Regions from separate parts of the Latilactobacillus sp. genome, predicted to be linked through region 1. Evidence: predicted binding sites of a transcription regulator. Region 1 holds the regulator's gene; the other holds the start of a gene.

Region 1 (12,173 bases):
GTTAATCCTCAGGATATAACCGACTTATAGCCCACTCTGTCCATTTTGTAATTGATACATTTCATAATAGCGGCCCTTTTGTGCAACCAAGCTATCGTGATTGCCCCGTTCGACAATTTGACCTTGATCCAAGACGAGAATTAATTCTGCGTCGCGAATTGTTGATAACCGATGGGCAATCGCAATACTAGTTCGTCCCTGTCGCAAGCGAGCAAGGCCGGTTTGAATCACTGATTCCGTTTCGGTATCAATGTTGGCAGTTGCTTCATCTAAGACCAGAATCTTCGGATTGGTCACTAATGTTCTAGCAAATGAGAGTAATTGTCGTTGTCCACTTGAAAATTGTGCGCCACCTTCAATCACTCGTGCGTGGTATTGTCCGGGTAATTCCTTAATAAATTCATCTGCTTGAACAAATTCAGCAGCGGCTTGAATTTGTTCATCCGTAATTTCATCGTTAAACAAGCGGATATTAGATGCAATATCGCCGTAAAACATGAACGCATCTTGTAAAACTAAGCCCATTTTACGCCGTAACTCTGCCGTTTGAAAACTGCGAATATCTTGACCGTCAATTAAAATTTCGCCTTCATAAAATTCATAAAAGCGCATCATGACGTTGATAATCGAACTTTTACCAGAACCGGTATGCCCCACTAGCGCAACCGTTTGACCTGGTTCAACGACAAACGAAATATCATGGAGAATTTCATGCTTGCCATCATATGAAAACGACACGTGTTTGAACTCAACGCGGCCATCGGTAATTTGACTAGCAGCATCTGCATCTTGGGCTGGTGCAAATTCCGTTTGATCCAGAATTCTAAAAATACGACGCCCGGCAACCATCCCATCTTGTAATGAGGATAATGAATCCATCATATTGGTCATCGGATTGAAAAAGTTGCTAACGTACGTCGTAAAGGCATAAACCAACCCAGCCGCAACAAAACTATGCAACGCTGTAAGCCCAAATAAACTTAAAACAACGACTAATGCCAACGTATAGAGCAAATTAACGACCGGTGCCAACAATAAGGAATTAGTCCGAATCATCGCTTCTCTTGTTTTAAGGTAATCTTCGTTAACCGATTCGAATTCAGCTGTGAGTCGTTTTTCTTGGCGGAACTGTTGAATAATTGTAATCCCTTCAATCGATTCATTCAACTTAGTGTTCAATTGACTCAACTTTTCACGCATATGCCGATAAACCTTGGCACTATAACTGCTGTAATACCAAATAATGACTAATAAAATTGGTAAAAAACCAGCCGTTGCTAATGCAATCTTCGGTGATAACAACCACATCGCGATGAACGCGGAGATAATTGAAAATGAACCCACTAATAATGATAGAAACACATTCCAATAATCAATTAACGTCATCGTATCATTGGTAACTCGCGAAACAATTGATCCAGCAGGTGTTTGATCAAAATAACGCATGCCCAAACGATGCAACTGACGAAAAAGATCACGGCGCACATCTTCCATCGCGCGTTCTGATCCCATTCCAAAAAGAAAAGATTGAGCGAACTGTGTGATAGCTTTCAAAATAACCCCTAAGGCGTATAACCCGGCGACCCCTAATAAAATCTGAGTTGTCGCTGTTTGCTTCGTCAAGTAACGATCCATAAAAACTTGTAATAAGCGCGGTAACAAGATGTTAATCGTTGCTAAACCCGCCGCTGCGATGATTGCGCCGATAAATTGTTTCTTATAGCGCTTGGTATAACCGAAGAGCCGTTTCATAATTTGAAACTGTTCCTTAGTCGATATCTTTTGTGACCATTCAGATTGATACTTTTGTGCCATCCTATTGGCCCCCCATCGCTTGATTTAATTGTTGTTTAACCCACATTTCAGCATACCAGCCTTGTTGAGCTAGTAAGCTGTCGTGCGTGCCACGCTCGGCAATCGTCCCGTCATCCATAACGATAATCTCATCAGCATGCATCACACTGCTGAGTCGATTGGCGGTAATAATCGTCGTTTGATTTGCCCGCAACGTCTTAAGGTTCATTAGAATTGCTTCTTCAGTCTTTGCATCAACCGCGGACAATGAGTCATCTAAAATTAAAATTTCAGGATCAGTCATTATTGCCCGGGAAATAGCAATTCGCTGTTTCTGGCCACCCGATAATGAAACACCACGTTCACCAACAACTGTGTCGTAACCCTGTGCAAACGTTAAAATATCTTCATGAACCGCACCAGAACTAGCCGCTGCTTCAACGGCCTCTTGTTCCTTTTCAAAATCCGCGAACCGAATATTATCGCGAACATCCGTTGAAAACAAAAAGTTGTCCTGTGGTATATAACCAATACTATCGAGTAATGCATCTAATGTGTAATCCCGAATATCGTTCTGGTTAATCTTAATTTGGCCCTGATATTGATCATATTCTCGTAACAGCAACTTGATCAAAGTACTTTTACCAGAACCAACCTTCCCGACAATTCCCAGTGTCTTTCCTTGTGGCAGTTGGAAATGCACATTCGTTAAAGTTGGTGTTTGTTCTTCAGGATAGGCAAATTGTTGAATGGCATAGTCGATATCACCAGTTGCCAACGTTTGAATGGCATCTGGCTTTTCAATAATCGTGCTGGTTTCTTTTAATAATGATTCAACCCGATCATAACTGGCATTGCCACGTTCAAGCACATTGAATAAACGACCAATCGCAAACATTGGCCAAACTAAAGCTGCGATATAACTGATAAAAGCAATCAATTGGCCAATTGTAATACTGTGGTTCATGACCAACGTTCCACCATAAATAATTGTAACGAGGTACGTTAGCCCGATAATTAAACTAATCGCTGGATCAAATAAACCATCGATAAAGTTGACGCGCTTGTTAATCGCAATTGTCTTCGTCACAATTTGGTCGAAATCATCGATATCCGCTTCTTCTTGACCAAACGTTTTTAAAACTTTGATCCCAGAAACACTCTCTTGCGTCTTATCATTTAATTTCGAAAAGGCTGCTTGTGATTCTCTAAAAGCGGTATGCAAATGCGCCCCTAAGCGTCCTGAAGCCACTGCTAATAATGGCATCGGAATCAAGGCCATTAATGTGAGCCGCCAATCGACAAAAATAATCATCGCGACGATCGTTGTCCCACCTGTAATAATCGAATCCGCAAACGTTAAAATACCGGCGCCTGCCACTTGTTGAATCGCGGTTAAATCATTGGTAGCATGGGCCATCAAATCGCCAGTGCGGTGCTTCTGGAAGAAAGTTGTGTCCATCTTCATAAAATGCCAGAACAAACGACTCCGCAATGTCCGTTCTAACTTGGCTGCGCCACCCCAGATACGAGTCCGCCAACCATAGCGAAAGAGATATTGTAAAATCGTGGCTGCTAATAAGACCCCAATCCACATTAATAAGACCGATGCCTTCAACTTTCGGGCAGCCATTAAATCAATTAACGTCCCAATCACTTTTGGTGGCACGATTTGCACAATTGCAACTAGGACTAAAAAAACAACCCCTAATATATAGCGGCGATATTCTTGTTTAAAATACCAGCCTAATTTCTTAAATATACCCATAAAATATCTCCGTCTTCAAAATTAGATAATCCTCATTATAGCAATCTTAGTTCAGTGGGACAATTATTTCTCTTCCAATAAAAAGAGGGTTCCATACAAAAATAAGTTTTTGTACGAAACGCCTCTTTAATTAAGTCATGTTTATTTTTTGCTACGTTTTTGTTGTGCTTTCATTGAGCTCATCATCTGGTTTAATTTCTTTTCAGATGGTTTTTGCCCCATTTGCATCATCATAGCTTTCAACATATCTTCATTAACTGGTGGATTTTCTTCGAAATATTTCTTCATGTAAGCACGTGCGCCGAAAAAGCCAGCAACTGCACCTAATAATGCCCCAATGACAAAAATTAATACGCCTATTCCAATATTCATATCTTATGCACCCCTTCCTCATTCAGTTCACTTAAATATTCTACACATTATTGCACTAAAAAGAAAGCGGAATTCCTAGATTAATCGTCACGTAAACCCTTTTCACGTTGGATGTCCTTCACTTTTTCAGGTGTGACTTCCTTACCTTCTTTATCATAAACTTGTAGCATCTCAACTTGTGAACGGAAACTAGAACGGAAATCCTTCAAATAAGCGTCCCGTAGTTCTTGACGTTCCATTGTTTCTTCGGGTGTTAACCCTTCTGCTTTTGCTTTATGTGCTAATTCGTTGATACGATCGAGTCGTTTTTGATCCATTGCCATCATCGGCCTCCAACTTTAAACTTTTATCCTATTTTGGACTAAAATGCTCAAAATGTCAAAAAATACGAACACTTGTTTGAAATTCACCTATAAATATGCTACTATATGCTTAATAGAACGAATGAGGTGCGCTTATGACTAAAACTGAATCCAAACAATTAGAGGTCTTACGTTTTATTCACGAACGTGTTCAAGACAAAGGTTACCCACCAACGGTCCGCGAGATTTGCGAAGCCGTTAATTTATCGTCCACTTCTACTGTCCATGGCCATTTAGCCCGACTTGAGAAGAAGGGCTTATTACAAAAGGATCCCACTAAGCCACGGGCGATCGAGTTAACGCCCGCTGGCCTAACGGCAATTGGGGCGACACCCCAGAAAATACCAGTATTAGGGGTGGTTACTGCCGGTGTGCCTATCTTAGCAGTTGAAGAAGCAACTGATTACTTCCCGCTTCCACCTAGTTTGCAAACCGAACAAGATTTGTTCATGCTAACAATTCGTGGTGAAAGTATGATTAATGCCGGTATCTTAGATGGCGACGAAGTTATCATTCGCAAGCAATCAACCGCCGATAATGGCGATATTGTCATTGCGATGACTGCCGAAGATGAAGCAACCTGCAAACGGTTCTTCAAAGAAGCAGATCACTATCGTCTCCAACCAGAAAACGATACGTTTGAACCAATCATTTTAAATGAAGTCAGCATTCTAGGGAAGGTCGTTGGCCTTTACCGAGATCGCATGTAATAAAAAAGAAGTTCGCTTAGGCGAACTTCTTTTTTTGTCTGTTTCTCTTTAACGTGCTTTCATCAACTACTTTCTGCACTTTGCTATATCAGTCAAATGTTCAAAAGCAACCTGTTGATGGCGCACTTCTTTATTAGTATTCCATTAATTTAAAAATATCATAGTCCTTAATCTTTTCGCGGCCGTTTAAGTCCTTCAATTCGATGAAGAAGGCTGTCCCAACAACGATGCCACCTAGTTCTTCAACCATTTTGATTGTTGCGGCAATTGTGCCACCGGTTGCTAATAAGTCATCTGTTACTAAGACTTTTTGGCCTGGTTTAACCGCGTCTTTATGCATATATAATGTTGATTTACCATATTCTAAACCATAGCTAGCTGAAACTGTTTCGCGTGGCAACTTGCCCTTCTTACGAGCAGGTGCAAACCCGACACCTAATTTGTAAGCAACCGGGCAGCCAACGATAAAGCCCCGGGCTTCAGGGCCAACGACCATTTCAACACCTTTATTCTTGGCGTATTCAACAATTTTATCCGTTGCTGCTGCGTATGCTTCACCATCGGACATCAAAGGTGAGATATCACGAAAAGTAACGCCAGCTTCCGGAAAATCCGGAACACTTGCGACATAATCTTTAAAGTTGATTGACATATATAATTCGCTCCTTAACTCTTTTAGCGATTTGCTACTGCTGGGAGAGTTGCTAGCCAGTCTTTCACCTCGGTAAAGGTTGAATAAACAAGCTGTTTTTCCATTTCAATTTTAGCTAATCGTTTTTGATAACTTGGTGCACTTTCCAGTGCATGCTTTTCAGGTTGTAACTCGGCCGTAATCAGACCACGTTCTATTCTAACAAATCCGAGGTCAAAAAACACCTGCAACATAAAAATCATTAACGGTAATTGTAATTTTAAATACGTTGCTAATTCTGCTAACCGCGCTTTTTCAATGTTTGGGTGCTTGCGTAAGTAGACTAAGAAGGTCGCAAACTGTTGTTTTGTCGGCATTCCTTCTAAGTAAGCAGAGTGTTTGGCATAAAAAATCAAGCTTAATTTAGCGGCCTGTTGTTGTTGATAAAATTGTTCAAAAGCAGTTAAATCAGCTGGTTCATCAACTACAATTAGCTCTTGGCTAGTAGCAACTTGTTCATCGGTAGCTAACAGCGCCTGACTCCCTGCCGGTAAATAAGACTGCAGTTGCTCGCGCATTTTATCATTGAAAAAGACGTAGTCGCCTGTTGATTGGAATAATTGCTTCGTCAGACGATTGCTACGTTGATCAAGTACGACTTGCCCACTTGTAGCAAGGTCTTTTACCATTAATTGCAACGTCGTCTGGCCACGCCAAGTATTCTCACTCAAACTCCCGACTAATTTCACATCTTCAGCGGCTGTTAAATCGGGCATCAAAGCCCCTTTATTGAAAGCTAAAACCGCTAATTGTTGTTGTTGATCAACCGCCATCATCTTCAAATGCTTCTGATCAGCACCGATTTGTTTGACATCGGCTAACTGGGGTGCACTAAGTTCAATTAACGGTTCTGGGTTATCACTGCCAAAAGGTGCCAGTTGTTGCAATGCTTGATATAAATCAGGCGTAATATCAGCTAACGTCAGCGCCAAATCAACTGGTAATGGTTGGCGTCCTGTTAAATCTAACTGATTAACTTGCGCATACTCGTTCATTGCAGTTTGAATCAGCGCTAATTGATCAACCTTAGCAGTCAAGCCAACTGCCATGTGATGGCCACCAAAATGAACCAATAATTCACGGTGGGCATCTAACGCTTTAAATAAATGGAAAGCTGTCACACTACGGCCAGAGCCTTTAGCTAAACCAGTTTCCGGGTCAATCGTCAAGACTAAGGTTGGTTTACCGGTCTGTTCAACAACATGACTAGCCACAATCCCTAGAACCCCTTCATGCCAACCTTCGTGGGCAATAACTAAGGTGGCACTCGCTTGGTTTTCCGGTGTTTCAGCAATTGTCATTGCCATTTCCGTAATTTCCTTTACCAGACCTTGGCGTTTTTTATTTTGTTGTTCAATAAATTGGGCCTGTTCGACTGCTTCTTCGTCATCAAGCGTCGTCAACAATTGCACACCAAGGGTCGCATCACGTAAACGACCAATTGCGTTTAAACGGGGACCAATCCCAAACCCAATGTTAGTAGCATCTAGTGTCGCTTGTTCTAAGCCAGCTGATTGACACAATGCGACCAAACCTGGTCGATCGGTATTTTGTAATTGTTGTAAGCCTAAGCTAACCAACGTCCGATTTTCATCGACTAAGGGGACGATATCACAAACCGTCCCGATTGCAGCTAAATCTAATTTATCGTAAGGAATCTCTTCTAATAAAGCAGTCGCCACTTTAAACGCCACACCGACCCCACAGAGTTCGCCAAAAGGATATTGCCCCTCTGGATGTCTAGGATGCACAATCGCTACTGCGTTGGGTAATTCTGCTGGTAATTCATGGTGATCGGTCACAACCACGTCAACACCGTGTTCTTGCGCGTAAGCGATTGGTTCTAGGCCGCTCACCCCGTTATCAACGGTCACAATTAATTGGGTGCCATTTTCAATCAAGCGCTTGTAAGCTTCTAAATTAGGCCCATAGCCATCCTTAAAACGGTTAGGCACATAGACTTCAACATCGGCACCTAAGTCATCTAAGGTTTCCTTCATTAAAGTCGTACTAGTAATCCCGTCCGCGTCATAATCGCCATAAATCGTAATTTTTTCGCCATTCACAATCGCTTCTTGAATCCGATCAATCGCCTTTTGCATATCATGCAAAGCGTATGGATCGTGAAGTTGACCGACATTGGGATTCATAAAATTATTAATATGCTCTGCATCCCGCAAGCCACGTTGCCACAAAAGTTGGGCCGCAGCCTTAGGTAGCGGATTGTCTTTTGTAATTGTTTGTAATTCATCTTCAGTTGGTACTGGTTTTAATTGCCATTCATATTGTGCTTCCAAATTAATCCCTCACTACTTCCCAGTCATTAACTAAACCATTATAGCAAAATTTAGCACTTTTCGCCCAACTTCGCCTTTTGTTTAATCCGATAGATGCTATACTATTAAGAGTACACCTGTATTCTCAACTTAGGGGGAAATTCCATGTCAATTCTAGTTTTAGGGGGCGCCGGCTACATCGGTTCCCACACCGTTGATCAATTAATCCAACGCGGCTATGACGTCGCTGTTGTCGATAGTTTGGTAACGGGTCATCAAGGCGCCATCAATCAAAAAGCCCGTTTTTATCAAGGTGATATCCGCGATAAAGACTCCATGCGGACCGTTTTCCAACAAGAAGACGTGACTGGTGTCATTCATTTTGCCGCCTTTTCAATCGTGCCTGAATCAATGCAAGCACCACTTAAATATTTCGATAACAACACTTATGGGATGACTGCCTTATTAGAAGTGATGAACGAATTTGATGTTAAACGCATCGTCTTTTCTTCAACTGCCGCTACTTATGGCGAACCTAAATCAATTCCCATCAAGGAATCAGATCCACAATTACCAACCAACCCTTACGGCGAAAGTAAATTAATGATGGAAACCATGATGAAATGGGCTGACAAAGCTTATGGCATCAAGTTTGTCGCATTACGTTACTTCAACGTAGTTGGCGCTAAACCAGACGGTTCAATCGGTGAAGATCACCATCCTGAAACCCATCTCTTACCAATCGTCTTACAAGTTGCGGCTGGCAAACGTGATCAATTATCAATCTTCGGTGATGATTACGATACACCAGATGGGACGAACGTCCGCGATTACGTACACGTTTTAGATTTAGCAGACGCCCACATCTTGGCCTTTGAATATCTTGCTGATGGTCATGACAGCAACGCCTTTAACTTGGGTTCATCAACTGGTTTTTCAAACATGGAAATTGTCGAAGCTGCTCGTAAAGTAACTGGCAAAGCGATTCCACTTGAAATGGCCCCTCGTCGTGCCGGCGATCCAAGTACCTTGATTGCTGCTAGTGACAAAGCTCGCGAAACACTCGGCTGGGCACCCAAATATGATAATATGGAAGCAATTATTGAAACCGCATGGAATTGGCATTTAAACCATCCTAACGGTTACGCTGATCGCTAAACTAAATTAAAGCAGTTCAAACCCTAATGACGGATTTGAACTGCTTTATTTGTTATAATAAAAATGGAACTTAAGGAGGTTCATCATGTCTTTATTCATCACAATTTTAACGAGTTTAATCGCCATCGAACATCTCGGCATTATGGGACTCGAAATGTTCGCCAACGATCAAACAAAAGCCAAGGCCTTCGATATGCCCCTGGATTTCGTTCGGTTGCCCAACACCAAAGTCGCCCTTGCTAATCAGGGGATTTATAATGGGATGCTTGGTGTCTTAATCATCGCCGTTAATTGCTTATTGACCGGTGCCGCATTAAAAACCGTCTTAGCATTGTTAATGTTATACATCTTCATCGTTGCCCTTTATGGCACTTTTACCGCAACGAAAAAGATTTTCTTCTTGCAAGGCTTACCAGCGCTGATTACATTGTTAATAATTTTAATCTTTTAAAAAAGGAGTTTTCATAATGACTAATCAAATTTTAATTACCACTACCGAAACAATTCCGGGCAAACAATACGAAGTGCTCGGTGAAGTTTTCGGCCTCACAACTCAATCTAAGAATGTTTTCAAAAATATCGGTGCCTCACTTAAAAACGTGGTTGGTGGCGAAATTAGAGCCTATACCGAAATGATGACCGAATCGCGCGATGTCGCAATCGACCGTTTACGCCAAAATGCTATTGAGATGGGTGCTGATGCTGTTGTGATGATGCGCTTTGACTCTGGTTCAATTGGAACGGACATGCAATCAGTCGCTGCCTACGGGACAGCCGTTAAATATATCGACTAATTAAAAAGCCTCGTAATTGATTTAACAACCAATTACGAGACTTTTTTTAGTTATGCTGCTGGTACTTCAGGCTGCGTATTATTTAATGTCCAAGTGATATCACTAGAGAAATTTTCACCAGATTCAATTTGAAGATCTGGATTGGCAGCCATCAATAAGTTACCCGTTACTTGCCAAGCGTTTGATAACTTGGTCGATGCAATCGTTGTTTCACTATTATTATCAACCAATCCTAAATTAGCTCCTCCTGGTAGGCCACTCATATTAACCGTCGTTGTATTCAATCGATGACCAGCTTTAGATGCCATTTTAGTCATCTTTGCCGTTAGTTTCCAACCCGGATTAACTCTAGTATCGGTAATTTTTAACGTGTCACTAACTTCATATGGCTGATTCTGAGTGTTTGTTCCCTTATAAACATCTTTCGCTAAAACATTGCCAAATCTAAAGTTAGGCACTTGATCCAATGTTAACTTACCTAATGAGGGCTCAACTTGTAGTTCGGCCTTATTAGAGACAACGACGACCTTTTCTGCTTTCTTACTTGATTCTTCTTCAGAATCAACACTCGTCGTTAGTGTTAGCTGCGCTTGATACCGCTTACCGCTAGCAGTCGCAGCTGCGGCCTGTTTCATAAACTGGCTATCTTTAGCAAACGTTAACGGTTGTGCCGTATTTAAATTAGCCAGATTATTAATATCACCGCTACTATTTGTCACGCCACTATTTGCTGGCAACTCAATCGTTTTACCAGTACTATCCATAAAACGCCATGCATAATGCCAAGCACTCGTTGCGCCGGTTGCTTTAACTAAATCACTCAAGCCGCCCACAGACCAACTACCACCGGCATCCATTGCCCGATTATAGGCTGGCAGACCACCAACATAAACATCCTTATTAGCCGCTACATTACCAGCTGCAATCTTAAAGTTAGCGGGAATTCCCGGTACATTAGGATCACGATTGACTTGATTGACGTAATAAGAATCTGGTACATATTGTTTGTCGCTACCCACTTCACCATTACCGGCCATTAAAGATGTTTTTCGACCATTACTTGGTGTAAATTTCAAGAGATCTTTAGCGCTGGCTGCTTGCCAAGTAATATCATCGGTCGAATCGACTGGATCAATAATCGCTCTAGCACCATAATCAACATCCGAATAGATGACTTTAGGTGTACCGTCAGCATTATCCGTATCGACATTAATCGATTTAGCCGGTTTCGGTTCTGGCGTAATCCCCACTTTCGCTAAATCAGAATAGAAAGTCTTATTAAGGGGCCAGATACCATCTGAAAAACTAAATTGATAATAGTATGTCCCGACACCTAAGTTGCCCGACTTATTTAAAGCATAGTCATTAATATCTAAAAAGCCCAAAGAGCCCATGATCAAAGACAAACCGGTCTTTGCCTTAGGTTGCTTTTTATCTTCAACCCAGTTGTTCTGACTAGCATCCCAGTGCCAACGCCGAACAGTAATGTCTTTTCCTAACCCATTACCTAAGTTCGTTAGGATACTCATCCCTGAGAATTTAGCCTTATCAATATCTTGCAACGCAAAATAATCTTCTTCTTGCGGCTGACGGCTAAACCCTCTTCTAAAAATTGTTAATAAAAAGCTCCATCCATCTTTTGAAGGTTTATCTGCATTACTAGGTGTACCAACTGGTTCAGCACTGCGACTAGTTGGTGCTTGCTCACTCGTAGCTGGCTTTTTTGTATTGACATCGATTGATTCTGTTGATGTTTCTTTTTCGGTTTCACTCACACTGGTTGCTGACTCTGATTCAGCCGCCCAAGCCTGACCCGGCACATTAATCAAACTACCGCTGAGCATCATTGCCGCCAAACTCACGTAAATTAGGCGCTTAATTTGCATCGTAGTCCGCCTCCTTCGTATTAGATTGTTGGCGATGCCAGCCAAGTACCAATAGAATTATCGCACTACCGATTAAACTTAATAGTGTACTTTTTATAGCACCCGTTTGTGGTAAACGACCAGTGGCATTTTGGGAACCACTCGCTGTGTAATGAATTTCTTGACCATTTTCCGGTATTGTTGGCTGTGCAACACCACCATCCTGACCATGATTCCCGGGTGGCGTTGGTCTTTTTTGATCGATATGCACCGCAAAACTAGCGGTACTTTGTCCACTATCAATCCGATTAGCTCGTACTGGTTGCGCTACCGTTACCAATAAGAGTATCAGTAACAACAATCCCATCATTAAGCCTTCTTTA
Region 2 (12,173 bases), on a different contig from region 1:
ACAATATGCGGATTATCAACCGGGTAATGAAACCCATTTCTTTGGGCTTAATTATCCAAGTTACTTTAAAGAAGACAAACTAGCTGTTGATGATCAACACGTGACAGCTGATTGGTCAGCAGACGGGACTGGCAGCAACGATTACAATGTCGTGGGGATTTATTCAGACAGTGCGGCTGCGCACGATATGTCGGCTCATCTATATCTATTTACGATTCATGACGGCCAACCGGTGGTCTTGATTACAGAACAAAATCAAGGCATGCCAGATGGTCTTGTGCATTTCAAAGAAACAGCCAATACTGACTTAAAACAAAACTTTGCGCAAATTGTCGGTGGTGGCTCGGCAACTTCAACTTCAGAAAGTACCAAAGCAGCGAGTGATGTAAAAGAAAATACGAAGCAAGCGGGTTATCAAGTTCCAGCTACGTTCGAGGGAACTTGGTATAGTAGTGATGCGACTGGTGAAATTACTAAATTACAAATAGCTGGCAATAAGATGATTGATCCTGATCATACAACGGAGTTACACAGTAGTTCGGAAATGAATACTGAAGAACGTGGGTTAGTAAACGGGACTATTGGAATTAATCAGACCACACCCAATTCCGCTAAAATGAATTGGGGACGAGTTGATCCGATTAATTTTGATGGTCGGGAATGGTTAACCGTTCACGGATGGTATCAAACTAATGGTGCAGGACTGCTCTACGGTGTTAAGGATAGGGATATTAATGGCAAGAGTATGCCAGTGTTATCAATACTTGAAACCGCTAGTCGAAGCTCGTATGGACACTATTATCCAACCGAAGAAGCGGCATTAGCAATGAAAGATACTAAATTTGCAGATGAACATAATAGATAAAATGTTAAAAAATTGCGCTTATACGCAATTTTGATTATAATAGCCTAAAAAGAAGGTTATGAGATGTTATTTAAATCAACTGAAGCTAAGCGTGGCGCTTACGAAATGCTACTCAAGCAACAAGCAGCATTATTAGAAGGCGAGACAAATTTAATTGCTAATTTGGCTAATTCTTCGGCCTTGTTGAACCAAACGTTACCAGAAACAGTTTTTGCCGGTTATTATTTGTATCAAGATAATGAGTTAGTTTTAGGGCCTTTTCAAGGCAATGTCTCATGTATGCATATTACAATGGGCAAGGGCGTCTGCGGTGAAGCTGCTGCTGAACAAGCGACTGTGATTGTAACGGATGTGACGAAACATCAAAATTACATCGCCTGCGACTCAACAGCTCGCTCTGAAATCGTCGTACCAATGATGAAAGACGCGCAATTGATCGGCGTTTTAGATCTCGATAGCCGCGAAGTCGGCGCTTATGATGCAGTTGATCAAGAATACTTAGAACGTTACGTGAAGTTATTAATGCAAGCATAAAAAAACAAGGTCCCTTTTAGGGGCCTTGTTTTTAGTTTCTAGAGTGTTGCAATTTGCTTTTTGAGGTGGTAACAAACTTGGGTCACAATCACAATTGCCAACAAACGGTCCAAGTAATCAGTTCCGGCTTGGACAAGCGTGATGCTCGCGAATTGATTGAGGCCGAGGCCACTGAGTAGTTGAACAATCATGCTGGAACCTGAAGACGTAATACCGTGGAATAGGAAATAAGTAATCAGTGAACTAACGACAGTGCCCGGCAAAGCAACGCCAATGGCAACTAACGGAATTTCGCGTTTACTACGTTGATGTTGGTATAAAAACCAACCTGCTAGTAAGCCGGTTAAAAGGCCATCTGGTAAATAGTATAGCGCGAATAAGTCAGTCGTAATACCACTAAGAACGCTACTGGCAGTCGCCGTTAATGCGCCAGCTAAGGGCCCTAGTAAGGCACCGGCAAGGATTGTCCCAATACTGTCGAGGTAAATTGGTAACCGTAAGACGAGCGCAATGTTACTGCCAACGTAATTTAAGGCGATTGCCAAGGCGATAATTGTTAGATGGCGCGTTTTAAATTTTTTCATTAAAGGTTGTTCCTATCTGAGTTTTTTTAAGTCCGTTTTAATGATTGAAGCCTGTGCATTTAAAACGACGGTCAAAAACTGTTCAAAGAAACGATTTGTATCTACCTCAGTTAAAATGAGGCTATTAATAGGACGGTGCCAAAAGTCGAAGCGGTCCACCAGTGTTTGGCCAATACTGATGCCGGTTGTTTCGACAGTGGTGTAGCTTTCAAAACCCTGACAAAGTGTCGGGTCGATGAAATAGGCGACTGCGAGCGGATCATTAATGACACAGCCGATGATATGTTCATATTGCCAGTGGAAATCAAAATAAAACTGCGTAATAGCGGCTAAATAGTCACCAACTTCAGGATTGATCCGCTGACAATAAGCTAACAAAGTGGGCGTGAAGACAATCTCACGAGTGATATCTAAGCCAATCATTTCGATTTTCTGATTGAGGTGTTCATAGACCGCCAAAGCAGCCTCCGGATCACTCCAATAATTAAATTCCGCCACTGGGGAGCAATTACCATGACTTTTATAGGTGCCACCCATCGAAACGAACCGCGCACAATTGGCCCCCAATTGGGGATTTAATGTTAGCGCGGTCGCAATGTTGGTCAGTGGCCCGAGTGCGATAATACTAATATCACAAGGTGCCTTAAAAGTCGTCGCTAAAAAATCGGCTGCCGATTGCTCAGCGGCCTTGGTAGTCGTTTGGCGGGGAATATGACTATCGCCCAAACCATCCATACCATGTGTATCTTGAGCACTAACAAAGGTCTTCTTGAGCGGCTGGGCCGCACCAGCGTAGACCGGGATATCTAGTCGACCGAGTCGTTCTAGACATTTAAAGGCATTGTCGACGCCAATTTCGACGGGGACGTTGCCGCAAACAATCGTTAAAGCAACGACTTCTACTTCAGGCGATTGAATGGCCAAATTCAACGCGAGAGTGTCATCGATGCCTGGATCGCAATCAATAATAATTTTGCGAGTTTGCATTTATTTCTAACCTCCTTGAGATCCTTAGTTTTTTATTCTGGGAAGTTTCCGAACCAGTCCAAGCGGGGCTTAGGCGCTTGATTTCAAATGCACCATTTCATAATAACGTGTTGATAGCCTCCTGTAAATAGGGGGATTTAAGCCGGATTGAAAAAAATTAAATAACTTAGTAAATTTGAGTTGACATTAATTGTCAGACTTGGTATTATAATAAACGTTGTAAGATATTGATATGGAGAATTACCCAAGTCTGGCTGAAGGGAACGGTCTTGAAAACCGTCAGGTGGGTTCTGCCCACGCGAGAGTTCGAATCTCTCATTCTCCTTAATAAATAACAGATAAACACCTCATCGGATAATCGATGAGGTGTTTTTTGTTTTGATTGCGCAAAAAAATAACCAGACGATTGAAAAATCAATGACTGGTTATTTTTTGAAATGCCTTAATTAAAAGCGCTTATTTATTGTATGTTGTGAAACGGTCTTCAACAGTTGCGTATTCCTTAGCATCTGCTGGATTTTCGATTGAGCCAAATGGCATTTGAGCGCGTAGTTTCCAGTTTGATGGGATATTCCATTTAGCAGCAACTGCTTCATCAATGACTGGATTGTAATGTTGCAAGTTAGCACCGATATTTTGTTCAGCGAGTGCCATCCATGTTGCGTATTGTGCCATACCATTTGATTGTTCTGCCCAAACTGGGAAGTTTTCAGCATATAATGGCACGTTTTCTTGGAAGCCTTTGATAATATCTTGATCTTCGAAGAACAGAATTGTGCCGACACCACCAGCAAATGATGCTAGTTTAGCTTGTGTATTAGGGAAGTATTCAGCGGGTGTTAATGGTTTTAAGGCACTTGCTGTAATATCATTCCACAAAGTATTGTTGGCTTCACCGAATAAAATAACTGCACGTGAACCTTGGCCGTTGAAAGCACTTGGTGTTTCTTTGATTGTCTTGAAGATTAATTCTGAAACTTCAGCTTCAGTTAAGTCGATGTTTTGACCTAAAGCGTAGATTGAACGGCGTTGTTGTTGTAAATCGAATAAGTTTGTCATATTTAAAATGCCCCTTTAGAAGTTAGTTTATTGATAACAGGTATTACTATATTACACTTACAAAAGATAAGTAAAGTGTTTTGTAAGCCTTTTTTTGTTAATTAATTTATAGATTGTTGACAATTTAATTGCTAAAAGCCGTTATGACGCTATTTATAGCATATCTAAATGTTGGGATTAATATTTAATTTAGTAATATTTTTTTGGCGATTAGGATTATTAGTTTCAGAAAGCGTTTTATTAATCTTAACGGTTTATGTCTGGGTTAGAATACTCTATAATAAGGAGCTATGAGCAGTTGTCTGTAGAAAGTAGGGTGACGATTAATTGAAACAAGTTCAAAATGTTATTCAGCAACTTACAGAAATTAGAACAGCACTAATGAATGGTGAAATTTATCAATCTGTACCAGAAAAAGTATTAGCCGTCATGGACGGTGTTCAATACAAAACACGGCGCACGCACATTGCAATTCCGGATGATGCGGATGCCGCTTTGGCACGAATTGCCGTAATTGACCAACAAATCAAAACCGATGGTAAAGCAGCGCAGATATCGGATGAAGCGTTGGATGATTTATTACGGCATATGGCTAGTCCAGATGCACGTGTGAGAGATAAGGGTGTCTTTTATCTCTTTAATCGGTTATTACGCCAAACCGTTTTAACGAAAGAACAATTATTATGGGTTAAAGATCGTTTGTTAAGCGATGACTATTTATTCGCCCATATTTTTGAACCTGAAAACGATGGTGTTTTCTTGCGCTCATTTAGCGCGATGTTTTTGGCCGGTGTTTTATACGCCAATCGGACGTTCTATCACGTTTTAACAGAGGCTGAGTTAGTGGCGATTGAAATGCGCGTTATGGCCTATACGGTCATTGAATTGGATTCAAGAGGGTATGTTGAAAATAAAGGCTGGGCGCACGCAATGACGCATATTATTAACGTCTGGTCTGAACTAAACGAAACGACCGAATTACAACGGGCGGATAAATTATTAATGCTAGTGGTTGTGATGCAAGCTTATCGCTTCTCTGATAATGCATTAGCGTATGGTGAAGACAGTCATTTAACCAACGTGATTATCAATTTAATGAAGAAGAATCGGTTATACATCGATTACTTTTTAATCGTGCTGCAAGAATGGCAACAAGCGATGTTAACCATTGCACCGGAAGAAAACGTGGCGTTTTGGAATCGTTGGTATAACCGGAATCGATTTTTACAATCATTGCTGGTACAGCCAGAATTACCAGAAAAAATTGCGGATTATTTACGTAAAATTTCTGATTTATTTTAAGACTATTAGTGAGGATTGAAACAAGGATGACAGTAAAAGGTGTAATTTTTGATGTTGATGGGATTTTAGTCAACAGTGAACCATATTATTTTGAACAACGCTTAACATTTTTAAATGCAATTGGGGCAAAGTTAACCGTTGAAGAAAGTCGACGCCAAATTGGCTCTAACATGAATGCCGTTTTAAAACAGGTTTATCCGGGTAGAACTATGAATGACTATGCGATGATTAAAGAGGGCTATCGCTCTTATAAGCGTAAACATCCGATTCGCTTTGATAAAATTTTAAATCAGGATGCGCAGACGCTGTTAGCCGAGATTGCACCGAAATATCAAATCGGGTTGGCCTCAGCTGGTGAACGTCAAATTATTAATCAAATGCTTGCTGAAACTAAACTAACGCCTTATTTTGAAACAATTGTCAGTGGTGCGGAGACGGCTCACAATAAACCGGCACCGGATGTTTATACAACTGCAATTGCACAATTGGGGTTAAAAAGTGATGAAGCAGTGGCCATCGAAGATTCTGAGTTTGGCATTAAGGCTGGTAAGGCGGCGGGATTAACCGTCATTGCTTTAAAACCGCTTGACAGTCAATTTAAAATTAACCAAGAAGAGGCTGACTACCGTGTTGAATCTTTAACCGAGGTACCGGCTATTCTGGCACAATTATCATAAAAGTATAATCTTGAACCTGAGATTATTTTTTAGTTAATTGGCTAAATAACGTATATTAATACCTGTTTATCGTATATAATGGTAGGCAGGTATTAAGTGTCAACGGGGTTAAATAAGAATGTCACTGGGAATTTGAAGATGATGAAGATATTAGGGGAAAACTTTAAACGAATCCGTAAGTCAAAAGGATTCACGCAAGCTGATTTAGCGCATGGTATTTGTACGCAAGCGACGGTTAGTCTCGTCGAACGTCGTAATCAGGTGCCGAGTACGAAAATCTTAATGCAGCTTTGTCAACGCTTGGAAGTCTCGGTCGATAAAATTATCGTCCAAGAAGAAGATCAATTACACGTTTTAATGCGTAAACTACAAGATTTAGCGAATGATGATGAGTTTGAACAGGCGCATCACATTATTCAACAGATTCATAGTAATGAGTTAGCCGAACCTGAAGATTTTAAACGTTACTACTATTATCAGGGGCAGATTAGCTTATTATTACAAGATAGTCCGGATGATGCACTCTTTTTCTTCCACCGGGCTTATGAACAATATGTGACGTCACGAACGGATACGTATGGTGTTTTATGTATTATTGGTATGAGTTTGGCCAATGTGAAGAAGGGTCAATTAGACCGCGCGCAAAAGCAAGTCGATAAAGCAATCCGGATTATGGATAGTGAACCGGGCTTAATGATGATTGATTTTCCGAATCATTTGCGCATTTACGGCACCATTGCTGAAATTTTCTGTGCATTAGGCGCTTATCCGACAGCACGACGTTATGTGAAAGAAGCAATCCAAGATGCACTCGATAAACATAGTTTGTATCTATTGGATTATCTCTACTTCGTTTTAGGCCAAATTGAAGTTCAACGCGAAAACGACCAAAAAGCATTGCAACATTTTCACGTTGCCCAAACACTTGCGCAAATTAGAAAGCATCCTTTAATTTTGACGCAAGCCAACGCACAAATTCAAAAATTAGCATAAAAAAAGCTGAGGATTTAAATCCTCAGCTTTTTTAGTGCCATTAAATATCTTGGCCAATACTACTTTTCTTCTTATTGAGTGCATGTTTATTGTCGAGATCTGTTCTAACCACTAAAACGTCGCAAACAGCTGTCCGAGTAACGTATTCCGTTACTGAACCGATTAATAATCGTTCAACCGCATTTAGACCTGTCGCACCAATCATGATGAGATCGATGTCTTTTTTCTCAGGGACTTCGCGAGCGATAAGGCTCTTAGGTGCCCCGTATTCGATACTATAATCGACGTCGGTTAAGCCGAGATCATTGGCAGTAACGATATATTCGTCCATTGTTTTCTTAGCTGTTTCAGTTACTTGTTCGACCATTGCTGAATCGAAACTTGAAATGTTTTGGAAAGCGCGTGTATCGATAACGTGAATCAAATGTAATTGACCGTTGTTTCTAAGGGCTACTTCAACTGCTTTTCTAAAAGCAAGTTCAGCTTCATAAGAACCATCAATTGCGACCAAAATATGTTTATATTGTTGTAACATAGTCATCACCTCATTTAGATTTACAAGCTTATTGTACGCTAATTCAAGAACAAAAGTAAAACTTAAAGACTACCAGCAAAAGATAATGCAACAAATCCAGTGACTAAACTAGCGGCAATTACGGTGATTAGATTCCATGTGAGGGGCAGTGTTATAAAAATAACGAGGCCCAACACAGCAATTAATAAGAGTAACCAACCGGCAACTAGCACGCGACGACCTAAGCGACGATTCTCAGCGAGGTTGAAAAGTAAAAATGATTTATTTTGGTAGTAACAAAGTACACCGCCTAATAGGGCGATGACTACCAAAAATAAAATAAGGACAAAAGAAATCAAAAGAAAACCTCCTAAAAATTGTCAACAAAAAAGGGCCAACGCAAATGTTAGCCCTGTCAAAGTCATTGGACTTTGGGAAATCTAGTGGTACCGTAGAAGCTTCCCGATAGTTGAGCCCGCTTTAATATGCAGGTGGGTCAGACTATTGTTAGACTTGGTTCCTTCATGAAAAAGTATACACTTGCTAACAACTCGTCCATCCCATTAACGAATTACTTGATCGGTCAACATAAGGTGGGAAGACGCGCATACCTTAGAAATCCTACTATTATAGTAGCACGCTTATGGGATTGGTGCAACTTTTTTGTAACCGTTCACTTGTGGCGGCTTGCTTGTCTCAGCCGTTCAAGTTGTTGTTTCAAAACTTGCTCGTATTTACCAGTTGCTTTGGCTTCGTAGTAATGACTCCCTAAAAGTTTTGTCGGGAGGTAATCTTGTGCGACCCAATCATTGGGATAGTTGTGTGGATACTTGTAGTCTACACCATGACCAAGCTTAGCAGCACCGGCGTAATGGGCGTCTTTTAAATGCGCGGGCACTTCACCGGCCTTACCGGCGCGAATGTCGCCTAACGCATTATCGATTGCTGTGATAGCGGAGTTTGATTTTGGTGAGAGACAGAGATCAATCACGGCAACTGCCAATGGAATCCGTGCTTCGGGGAAACCTAATTGCTTAGCGGCTGTTACTGCTTCAACGGTTCGAGCGCAGGCTTGCGGATTAGCTAAACCAACGTCTTCATAAGCCATCGTCATCAAACGGCGACTAATGGAAGGCAGATCACCGGCTTCAATTAAGCGGCCCATATAATGTAAAGCGGCGTCAACGTCGCTACCGCGAACAGATTTTTGAAAAGCCGAGATGACGTCATAGTGCGCATCGCCATCTTTATCATGGGTAATGGCCTTTCTTTGAACGCATTCCTCAATGACAGCAATATCAATGTCGATTAAACCAGTTTCTGGGTTTTTAGGTGTCGAGCGGACGGCTAATTCTAGCGCGTTTAAGGCGCTTCGAAGATCACCATTGGTGACTTGTGCGAGGTATTTTTCAGCCGTTTCATCGAGGTTAACGGGTTCATCACCCAAGCCTTTTTGAGGGTCGGTTAGGGCCCGCTGGATGGCGACGTGAATATCGGCTTCATTAAGTGGGTGAACTTCAAATATCTGGGTCCGACTCCGAATAGCGGGGTTAATCGTGATGTAGGGATTTTCGGTGGTAGCACCAATTAGAACAATCCGACCGCTTTCGAGATGGGGCAGTAAGAAATCCTGTTTTGTTTTATCGAGCCGATGAATTTCATCGAGTAATAAAATAACAGTACCGCTCATTTTAGCTTCTTCAGCGACGATTTGAAGATCCTTTTTACTATCTGTTGCGGCATTCAGCATCCGAAAGGCGTATTGCGTACTACCAGCAATGGCGCTGGCAATACTGGTTTTTCCGGTGCCAGGTGGGCCATAAAGAATCATTGACGAGAGTAATTTGGCATCAACCATTCGTCGAATGATTTTTTGCGGACCCACTAAGTGTGTTTGACCCACAATTTCATCGATATTTGTGGGGCGCATACGATATGCGAGTGGTTGTTGCATAGCTGTCATCCTTTAAAATAATGTTTACCATTAGTATAACACGTGTCAAAAATTTAACGACGAACAAGCGTTTTAAAAAACGGTGGGGATGTGTATAATGGGGATACAACTTTGAATAAAAGAGGCCTCGATATGTCCAATCAACTATTTGAACAAATTCAACAATTACATTTAGCCCCACTTTTAAATTGGGGGGCCTTCGGGATTGAAAAAGAAGGGCACCGGGTGACAGCCGTTGGACAATTAAGTCCGCTAAGTCATCCAGCGAGTTTGGGTTCTCGTGATTTTCATCCGTACATTAAAACTGATTTTGCCGAAATGCAGACGGAATTGGTTAGCGATACCTTCGATAATACCGACGAAATCATGCAACAGCTAGGTGCCTTATCAGAAGTACTTGAGATGAATCTAGCCGACGATGAATTGATTTGGCCCCTCAGTATGCCACCTGTATTACCAAGCGATGAAACGACGATTCCAATTGCAGACGTCGCACCAGATGCGCGTGCTTACCGTGATTACTTAGCCAAGCGGTATGGTCGTCGGCTACAGATGATTTCTGGCGTTCACTTTAATTTTAGCCTGGCCCCAGCCTTAATCGCGCGCTTATACGATGAGGTCTATCATGATCAATTTGCAACGGTGAAAGATTTTAGCGATATGTTGTACTTACAAATCGCACAGAATTATAGCCAATACCGGTATTTATTAACTTATTTATTTGGTGCTAGTCCGATTACTGAAGCACTTTTTCAAACAGATACGACGAACTTGCCAGATTATGCAGTCCGCAGTTTACGTTCAAGTCAACTCTTTGGTTATGCCAATCATGACTTGGTAGTCTCGTTTGAATCGGTTGCTGCGTATCACGATTCATTGGAACAGGCAATTAGTAAGAAACAATTGATTTCAGAACGTGAATATTACGGCAGTGTTCGGTTACGTAGTCACGGCCATCTCGCCCAAGACGGTGTTGATTATCTTGAATTCCGCGGTTTTGATTTGAATCCATTCGCTGCAAGTGGTGTGACACAAGAACAACTTGATTTCTTACATCTGTTCTTTATGTACTTATTATCGTTACCTAAGGCTGCTGAAAGTTTAACTGCTCGCATGGCAGAAGGGCAACAACTAAATGAGGCGATTGCGCTTGAAGATGCGACGAAAGCATCGGCACAACAAGCTAATATGCAAATGTTGATGACTAATATCCGTCAATTTATCACGACTTATCAATTGGATCAACGATTTATTGATGCGTGGACAGTTATGAATGAACGAGTTAATGATTTCAAACAGACATTGAGTTATCGACTAGCCCAAGAAGTCCAAGACGATTCTCTAACCGCTTTTGCCATGCAGCAAGCACGGCAATTTAAACGCGAATTAACCGAGAAACCATTCCAATTACAAGGCTATACGGATATGGAATTATCAACGCAAATGTTAATGCTAGATGCCTTTCAAAAAGGGCTCCACGTTGCCGTATTAGATCGTAGTGATCAATTTGTCGAATTGACCTACCAACAACATCATGAGTTGGTGAAAAATGGCAATATGACCAGTCTCGACCGTTTAATTAGTTGGCCGTTGGTGGATAACAAAGTTGTTACCAAGATTGTCTTGGCCAACCAAGGTATTCGCGTGCCAGCCGGTGCTGAATATGCGGATTTAGAAGTTGCTAAGCGCGACTACCAAGCGGCCTTTGGGCAACGGGCGTTGGTGATTAAGCCCAAGACTAGTAACATGGGGGCCGGTATTACGACCTTTTTAACGCGACCATCAGAAACTGATTTTGTTACAGCCTTTAAACTCGCACAACAATACGACCAACAGGTGTTAGTTGAAGAGTATATCGCCGGTTCAGAATACCGTTTCTTAGTCATGGATCATCAGGTGCAAGCCGTCTTGGAACGCGTGCCTGCCAATGTTGTTGGCGATGGCCGTTCAACAATTACGCAATTAGTCGCTAAGAAAAATCGAAATGAGTTACGTGGTGAGGATCACCGCACACCGCTCCAAAATATTCGCTTAGGAGCGCGTGAACAATTGATTTTGAAACAACAAGGTTACCAAGTCGATGATGTGCCAATGCGTGGGTCGCAGGTCTTCTTATTACAAAATTCCAATATTTCAAATGGTGGGGATTCCGTTGATGTGACGGATGATATCGATAAGAGCTATTTTGCAATTGCCGAAAAGGTTGCGGAAATTCTTAATCTGAACGTTACCGGTGTTGATATCATTATTCCTAATTTATATCAACCGTATGATCCTGAACATCCTGAAATGGCGGTTGTCTTAGAAGCTAACTACAATCCAGCGATGTTGATGCATCTTTTCCCAATGATGGGGCAACAGCGCCGTGTGACAACTAAAATGTTAACGATGTTGTTCCCTGAAATGGATTAATTTAAAAAGAATACCAAAAAAGCCGTTGGCATTGCCCACGGCTTTTTTGTGTGGTTAATCGAATAGACGACCGAAAAGCCCTTCTTTTTTAGGCTTTTCCGGAGTCGGTGCTGCTGATGGATATTTAGCGCTAATTGCGACAGTTTCGCAATTAATCGCGTCTTTGGCAACGACTAGTAAGCCGATTGCTTCTGGTGCAGTTTGCGCAGTTTCGTTATTGACCAAAGTAAATTCAACTTGGTGTTTGGTAATTGCCGCGAGATAATTAGTGGCCGCGTCATTTTTACCATTC

Evidence for each region. The regulator LexA, encoded in region 1, represses DNA repair genes until DNA is damaged. The targets are predictions, from matches to a motif close to CNAACANNTGTTNG.
Region 2: the regulator LexA is predicted to act here: its motif matches at 9,530-9,543, upstream of NDN60_RS05335 (replication-associated recombination protein A).

Annotation. Positions count from the first base shown of each region.
Region 1 is NZ_JAMQEX010000015.1:19,578-31,750, reverse strand. Features, by position in the region: gene NDN60_RS07890 (ABC transporter ATP-binding protein) at 25-1,815, opposite strand; gene NDN60_RS07885 (ABC transporter ATP-binding protein) at 1,817-3,562, opposite strand; gene NDN60_RS07880 (YneF family protein) at 3,704-3,934, opposite strand; gene NDN60_RS07875 (DUF896 domain-containing protein) at 4,015-4,257, opposite strand; gene lexA (transcriptional repressor LexA) at 4,392-5,006, shown strand; gene NDN60_RS07865 (adenine phosphoribosyltransferase) at 5,140-5,658, opposite strand; gene recJ (single-stranded-DNA-specific exonuclease RecJ) at 5,682-7,994, opposite strand; gene galE (UDP-glucose 4-epimerase GalE) at 8,139-9,131, shown strand; gene NDN60_RS07850 (DUF1304 domain-containing protein) at 9,217-9,582, shown strand; gene NDN60_RS07845 (heavy metal-binding domain-containing protein) at 9,599-9,925, shown strand; gene NDN60_RS07840 (WxL domain-containing protein) at 9,976-11,811, opposite strand; gene NDN60_RS07835 (LPXTG cell wall anchor domain-containing protein) at 11,801-12,173, opposite strand, start outside.
Region 2 is NZ_JAMQEX010000008.1:11,338-23,510, forward strand. Features, by position in the region: gene NDN60_RS05280 (DUF4767 domain-containing protein) at 1-865, shown strand, start outside; gene NDN60_RS05285 (GAF domain-containing protein) at 929-1,399, shown strand; gene NDN60_RS05290 (ECF transporter S component) at 1,438-1,983, opposite strand; gene NDN60_RS05295 (nucleoside hydrolase) at 1,996-2,970, opposite strand; PreQ1 riboswitch class I at 2,989-3,033, opposite strand; tRNA gene NDN60_RS05300 (tRNA-Ser) at 3,205-3,295, shown strand; gene NDN60_RS05305 (nitroreductase family protein) at 3,427-4,029, opposite strand; gene NDN60_RS05310 (DUF2785 domain-containing protein) at 4,357-5,331, shown strand; gene NDN60_RS05315 (HAD family hydrolase) at 5,358-6,008, shown strand; gene NDN60_RS05320 (helix-turn-helix domain-containing protein) at 6,105-7,001, shown strand; gene NDN60_RS05325 (universal stress protein) at 7,042-7,536, opposite strand; gene NDN60_RS05330 (hypothetical protein) at 7,599-7,874, opposite strand; gene NDN60_RS05335 (replication-associated recombination protein A) at 8,189-9,469, opposite strand; gene gshAB (bifunctional glutamate--cysteine ligase GshA/glutathione synthetase GshB) at 9,602-11,881, shown strand; gene NDN60_RS05345 (YueI family protein) at 11,936-12,173, opposite strand, start outside.